2 regions of the Arenimonas aestuarii genome follow, and region 2 is predicted to be linked to the other one. Evidence: riboswitches for the same ligand, from Rfam matches in the RefSeq annotation. Region 2 holds a riboswitch; the other holds the start of a gene.
The links. Region 2 has a riboswitch for cobalamin ahead of ACYVJH_RS10290 (ribonucleoside-diphosphate reductase subunit alpha). Riboswitches for the same ligand answer to the same signal wherever they lie in the genome.

Region 1 (3,403 bases), on a different contig from region 2:
TTCACCCCGGGCGCCGAGGTAACCATGGAATGCAACCCCGGCACCGCCGAATTCGGCCGCTTCGAGGGTTACCGCGCCGCCGGCGTGAACCGGGTGAGCTTCGGCATCCAGAGTTTCGACGACGGCTGCCTGGCGCGACTGGGCCGCATCCACGACAGTGCCGAAGCCGAGCGCGCGGTGAAGCTGGCCCAGGACGCCGGCCTGGACAACCTCAACCTCGACCTGATGTACGCCCTGCCCGGCCAGGACCTGGCGATGGCCCTGCATGACGTCGAGCGCGCGGTCGCGCTGCAGCCGGCGCACCTGTCGCACTACCAGCTGACGATGGAGCCCAACACCGCTTTCGCCGCCCGCCCGCCCGAAGGCCTGCCGGACGAAGACAGCGCCTGGGACATCCAGGAACGCTGCATCGAGGCCATGGCCGCCGCGGGCTACGCCCAGTACGAGGTCAGCGCCTACGCCCGGCCTGGCCGGCAGTGCGCGCACAACCTCAATTACTGGCGCTTCGGCGACTACCTGGGCATCGGCGCCGGCGCCCACGGCAAGATCAGCCTGGGCGCCACCGGCGAGATCCGCCGGCGCTGGAAGCCCAAGAACCCGCGCGACTACCTGGCCCACGCCGGCACGCCCGCCGGCATCGGCGGTGACGACCCGATCGCGCCGGCCAACCGGCCCTTCGATTACATGCTCAACGCCCTTCGCCTGGTCGAAGGCTTCGACCTGGCCGACTTCGAGTCGCGCACCGGACTGGGCCGCGACCAGGTCGCCGCCGAGCTCGGGCAGGCCCGGCAACGTGGCTGGCTGGAGGCCAGGGGCAGCCACTGGCAGCCGACCGAACTCGGGCGGCGCTTCACCAACGACGTCATCGGCCTGTTCCTGAAGGACTGACCCGGGACCCGGCCCGTGGCTCACGCTGCACTAAGGTCCGACCGGGCAGGCTGGCGCCATGCTCGACACCATCCTGCTCACCTGCCCGCACTGCGGCGAACGTTTCGAAACCCTGGCCGACCCGTCGGCCGGCGATGCCGAGTACGTCGAGGACTGCTTCGTCTGTTGCCGGCCGATCACCGTGCGCCTGCACGTGGGCGGCGACGGCCGACTCGACGGATTCGATGCCGGGCGCGACGACTGACCCGGGTTTGCTCTAGAATCCCCCCGCCCCAGGTGCTCGGGAAGCCGGTCTGAATCCGGCGCTGCCCCCGCAACGGTAGGCCAGTCAACCCTTCCAGCAAGCCACTGTGCCCCCGGGCATGGGAAGGCGGGAGGTCCGGCACGACGCCCGTCGCGCCACTGGCAAGCCCGGAGACCGGCCGGGGGCTGGCCGTCGGCATGCCCGGCGGCCAACACGGCGCGTCGCGGTGGGCGACGGGGCGACGCCATGGCCCCTGCCCTGCGCGTTCTCCCTCCTTCCCCGCGCGCGCCCCGACCCGCGGGTGAGCGCCACAGGAGGTTCCACCACCATGTTTTCCCCTTGCCAACGTCGCGCGCTGTGCGCGGCCATCGCTTTTTCCCTTTCCATGCCGGCCCTGGCCCAGGACGCCCGCACGCTGGACGCCGTGCAGGTCACCGCCAGCCGCGTCGAGCGCCCGGTCGCCGAAACACTGGCCTCGGTCACGGTGATCACGCGCGAGCAGATCGAAGCCAGCCAGGCGCCGTCCCTGATCGACCTGCTGGGCCGACAGGTCGGCGTGGACATCGCCCGCACCGGTGGTCCCGGCAGCGCCAGCACCGTCTTCCTTCGCGGCGGCAACGCGCCGCACACGCTGGTGCTGATCGACGGCGTGCGCGTTTCGTCCACCGGGCAGGGCGTATTCGACTTCGCCCACCTGCCGCTGGAGCAGATCGAGCGCATCGAGATCGTGCGCGGACCGCGCGCGGCGATCTGGGGATCGGACGCCGTCGCCGGCGTTATCCACGTCATCACCCGCGATCCCTCGGCGGCCTCGGCCCGCGTTTTCGCCGGCAGCTACGGTCGCGTTGGCGCCAACGCCGGCACCGGCGTTGGTAACGACGATCGCGGCTTCGGCGTGACGGCCGGCTGGCAGCGGCTGCGCGGCTTCTCGGCCACCAACTCCGACAGCTGGGGCTACGACCCGGACGACGACGGCTACCGCAACGTCAACCTGGGCCTGCGCGGGCGCACCCAGCTGGGCAACCAGCGCCTGGCCTTCAGCGCCGTGGCCACCGATGCCGACGTCGAGTTCGACCAGGGCGACACCCGGGCCCGCAACAGCTCCGCCGGCCTGAGCCTGGGCGGCGACCTGGGTGCGAACTGGAGCCACCAGCTCTCCCTGGGCCATGCCCGCGAGGACCTGGACACGGTGTCGGGCTTCTCCAACGCCTTCCGCAGCCGCCGCACCAGCCTGGACTGGGTGAACAGCCTGGCGGTGGGCCCCTCGGGCACGCTCAACCTGGGCGTGAACTGGCAGGACGAAGAAGGCATTTCCTCCAACGTCTTCGATGGCCAGACCTTCTCGCGCAGCCGCAGCAGCCGCGCCGCGTTCGCTGGCTACGGCGGCCGCTTCGGCCAGCAGTTGCTGGACCTCTCGGTGCGCCGCGACCACAGCAGCCAGTTTGGTGGCGCCACCACGGCCAACGCGGCCTGGGGCTGGAACTTCAGCGCCGACGCGCTTCTGCGCCTGTCCTGGGGCGAGGGCTTCCGGGCACCGAACTTCAACGAGCTTTATTACCCGGACAGCGGTTTTGGTTTCGCCGGCAACCCGGACCTGCGCCCCGAGCATTCGGAAACCTGGGAGGCCGGCCTTTCCCTGGCACCGGCGGTTGGGCACCAGCTTGGGCTCTCCGCCTACCGCACCCGCGTGCGCGACCTGATCGCCTTCGCGGCCCCGGGCACCAACAACGCCATCAACATCAACCGTGCCCGCATGGACGGCGTCGAGCTCGATTACCGCTTCGACGGCGATGACTGGACCTTCGGCGGCAACCTGGCCTGGCTGGACACCGAGGACGAGGCCACGGGGCTGGCGCTGCTGCGCCGTGCCCGGCACAAGGCCCACGTGGACGTCGGCTACCGTTTCGGCAACGGGCTGGAACTGGGCCTGGACGGCGACTACGCCTCGTCCCGTCGCGACTTCGGGGGAGACCCCGGCGCATATGCCATCGCCCACCTGCGCCTGGCCTGGTCCCTGTCTCCGTCATGGCGGCTCGAAGCACGCATCGAAAACCTGACCGATCGCGACTACACCCTCGTTCAGGGCTACAACACCCCCGGCCGCAGCGGGGTGCTTGGCCTGGTCTGGAACGGCGGGAACTAGCGCTTCCGGCCACCCGCGACACAAGTGTCGCGGGTGGCCCGGCCCTAGGCGCGGGCGCCCGGGTGTGCCTAGAATCGCGCTGGGGAATCAATCGGAGAGACGGATGTCCGCATCCGCACCACCTCCGC
Region 2 (3,403 bases):
GACCAGGTGCTTGTTCACCTGCAGGAAGTCGCCCGACAGGGTTTCACGCTTGAACAGGTTGCTCACCTGCGGCTCGATGCACTCGTAGCAGCCGGCAATGGAGGCGATGGTGGCGGTGGGCGCGATCGCCACCAGCAGCGAATTGCGCAGGCCATGTTCACGGATGCGCTCGCGCAGGGCGTCCCAGCGCGATGCGTCGGAGGGGGTCACGCCCCAGGCGTCGAACTGCAGTTCACCGCTCGCCGCACGGGTGTCCTCGAAGTTCGGGTGGCGGCCACGCTCCTGTGCCAGCTCGCAGCTGGCGTCGAGCGCGTGGAAATAGATGTCCTCGGCGATGCGCGCCGAAAGCGCGCGGGCCTGGGCGCTGTCGAAGGGCAAGCGCAGCCGGAAGAACACGTCCTGCAGCCCCATGCAGCCCAGGCCCACCGGCCGCCAGCGCAGGTTCCCGCGACGGGCGGCTTCGATCGGATAAAAATTCAGGTCGATCACGCGGTCGAGCTGCCGCACCGCCAGGCGCACGGTATCGGCCAGCTTCTCGAAATCGAAACCGTGCTCGCCCAGGTGCTGGCCCAGGTTGATCGAACCAAGGTTGCAGACCGCGGTTTCCTCGGCGTTGGTGACCTCCAGGATCTCGGTGCACAGGTTCGACAGGTGGATGACGTTGCCCGCTTTCGCGGTCTGGTTGCTGGCCCGGTTGCACTTGTCCTTGAAGGTCATCCAGCCGTTGCCGGTCTGGGCCAGGGTGCGCATCATCTTCGCGTACAGCTCGCGGGCCTTGATCGTGCGTACGGCCAGGCCGGAACGCTCGGCCTGCTCGTAGGCGGCGTCGAAGGCCTCGCCGAAGAGGTCGACCAGCGCCGGCACGGCCTTGGGATCGAACAGCGACCAGGGCCCGTCGGCCTCGACGCGGCGCATGAACAGGTCGGGGATCCAGTTCGCCAGGTTGAGGTTGTGCGTGCGCCGGGCGTCGTCGCCGGTGTTGTCGCGCAGCTCCAGGAACTCCTCGACATCGGCGTGCCAGGGTTCGAGGTAGACGCAGGCCGCGCCCTTGCGGCGGCCGCCCTGGTTCACCGCCGCCACCGACGAGTCGAGCGTCTTGAGCCAGGGCACGATGCCGTTGCTGTGGCCATTGGTGCTGCGGATGAGCGAACCGCGCGAACGCACGCGGCTGTAGGACAGGCCGATGCCACCGCTGAACTTGCTCAGCATCGCCACGTCGCTGTATCGCCGGTAGATGGCATCGAGCGTGTCGTCGGGCGAATCGAGCAGGAAACAACTCGAAAGTTGCTCATGCGTGGTGCCGGCGTTGAACAGTGTCGGCGAGCTCGGCAGGTAGTCCAGGTGGGCCATGCGCTGGTACAGCGCCAGTGCCTCGGGCACGTCCTGGCTCAGCGCGCAGGCGATGCGCAGGAAAAACTGCTGCGGGGTTTCGATGACCGTGCGCGCGGTCGGGTGGCGCAGCAGGTAACGGTCGTAGAGCGTGCGCAGGCCGAAGTAGTCGAAGCGCCGGTCCAGCGAAGCGTCCAACGCGTCGTTGAGCTTGCGGGCATTGGCCTGCACGAACGCCAGCAGCCGCGCATTGACCAGGCCCAGTTCGTGGCCGCGCGCCACCGACTGCGAGAAGGCGTGGATTTCCTGCCCGGTGACTTCCTTGGTGATGCATTCGGCCAGCAGGCGGGCGGCGAGGCGGCCGTACTCGGGCTCTTCGGCGGTGAGCAGGGCGGCGGTGCGGATGGAGAGTTCGTCGAGTTCGCGGGTGCTGGCGCCGTCGTACAGGCCCGAGATGGTGCGTGTGGCCACGCGCATGGGATCGACGGCATACAGGTCGTCGCACTGGCGCATGACCGCGCGCACGATCTTGTTCAGGTCCACCGGCTCGCGCCGGCCGTTGCGCTTGGTGACGGTCATGCCCAGCGCGGCGGCGGGCGGGGTGAGGGCGAACTGCGGCGCGTCGGCGTCGGCGGGGGCGTCGAGGATCTCGTGGTTCATGGTGGTCTCCGGTGCATGGCGCACGGCCGCCGCCCTTCCCTCGGAGGACGACGCGGGCGTTCAAGGCACCGGGAGGATGGAATACGGGTGTCGCAGGGACCGAGACGCGCCGCCACGACACCGGCGCCGTCTCCCCCCGGAGACCTCTGGGCCGGTCACCGCGCGTCGTGCTTCGCGCGGCTGTCGGCAGGTCTTCGGACTCGTGGACGCGAGGCGGGCGCCTCTCCTACTGGCCGTCGCTTCCCGGGACCCGAGGTCCCAGTGCTTGATGACGGCGGTCGTTTCCACATACCGCTGCGGGGCAGTGCCGGAGTCACACCGGCTTCCCTATTAACCCAAGCGCTTGTGGCACCCGGGACCGACGGCCACAAGATAGTGTGGCCGGGGTCGCTGGTCAATCAGTCCACTTCGTGCAGGTAATCCAGCGCCACCTGCAGCATCGTCCGGGTGCCGACCTTCAGCGCCTGCTCGTCCAGGAAAAACTCGGGCGAGTGGTTCGACGGTGCCTTCAGCGGGTCCTGGTCGGGCGGGGTGGCGCCGACGAAGTAGAAGAAGCCCGGGACCTGGTTGGCGTAATAGCTGAAATCCTCGGCGCCCATGGTCAGGTCCATCTCGACGACGCTCTCGGCGCCGACCACCTTTTCCAGGCTGGGCACCATGCGCATCGTCAGCGCCGGGTGGTTGACGGTGACCGGGTTGCCCTTGGTGTCGGGCACCTGGGCGACGGCGGTGGCGCCGTGCGCGTGCGCCACGGATTCGGAGACGTTGATCAGGTCGGCGAACACCTGCTGGCGCATGTCCTCGTCGAAGGTGCGGATGGTGCCCACCAGTTCGACTTCGTCGGGAATGATGTTGTAGCGGATGCCGCCCTTGATGGCGCCAAAGCTCACCACCACCGGCAGCTTGGAGATGTTCTGGCGCCGGCTGACGATGGTCTGCGTGGTGCCGATGACGTCGGCCGCGGCCACGATCGGATCAACGCCGCCCCAGGGCCGAGAGCCGTGCGTCTGCCGGCCCTTGATGACGATGTTGAAGCGGTCCGAGGCCGCCATCGTCGGGCCGCTGCGGTACCCCACCTTGCCGGCGTTGAGCGTGCTGAACACGTGCAGGCCGAACACCGCCTCGGGCTTGAAGCGTTCGAAGATGCCCTGCTTGAGCATTTCCTCGGCACCACCCTCCTCGCCGTCCGGCGGGCCTTCTTCGGCTGGCTGGAAGATGAAGAGCACTTCGCCGGCCAGGTCGTCCTTCACCGATGCCAGCGCTTGGGCCACGCCCATCAGGATGCCGGTGTGCGCGTCGTGGCCGCAGGCGTGCATCACGCCGGTGGTTTCGCCGCGGAAGGTGGTGGTGACCTTGGATTCAAACGGCAGGCCGCTGCGTTCGGTCACCGGCAGCGCGTCCATGTCGGCGCGCA

Region 1: linked by a shared signal. The riboswitch ahead of ACYVJH_RS07975 (TonB-dependent receptor domain-containing protein) and the one ahead of ACYVJH_RS10290 (ribonucleoside-diphosphate reductase subunit alpha) in region 2 are both predicted to bind cobalamin.

What each region holds. Positions count from the first base shown of each region.
Region 1 is NZ_BAAGTW010000004.1:1,479,235-1,482,637, forward strand. It holds gene hemW (radical SAM family heme chaperone HemW) at 1-888, shown strand, start outside; gene ACYVJH_RS07970 (CPXCG motif-containing cysteine-rich protein) at 947-1,132, shown strand; cobalamin riboswitch at 1,146-1,329, shown strand; gene ACYVJH_RS07975 (TonB-dependent receptor domain-containing protein) at 1,461-3,275, shown strand; gene ACYVJH_RS07980 (DUF1631 domain-containing protein) at 3,379-3,403, shown strand, end outside.
Region 2 is NZ_BAAGTW010000006.1:142,461-145,863, reverse strand. It holds gene ACYVJH_RS10290 (ribonucleoside-diphosphate reductase subunit alpha) at 1-1,989, opposite strand, end outside; cobalamin riboswitch at 2,158-2,367, opposite strand; gene ACYVJH_RS10285 (amidohydrolase) at 2,388-3,403, opposite strand, start outside.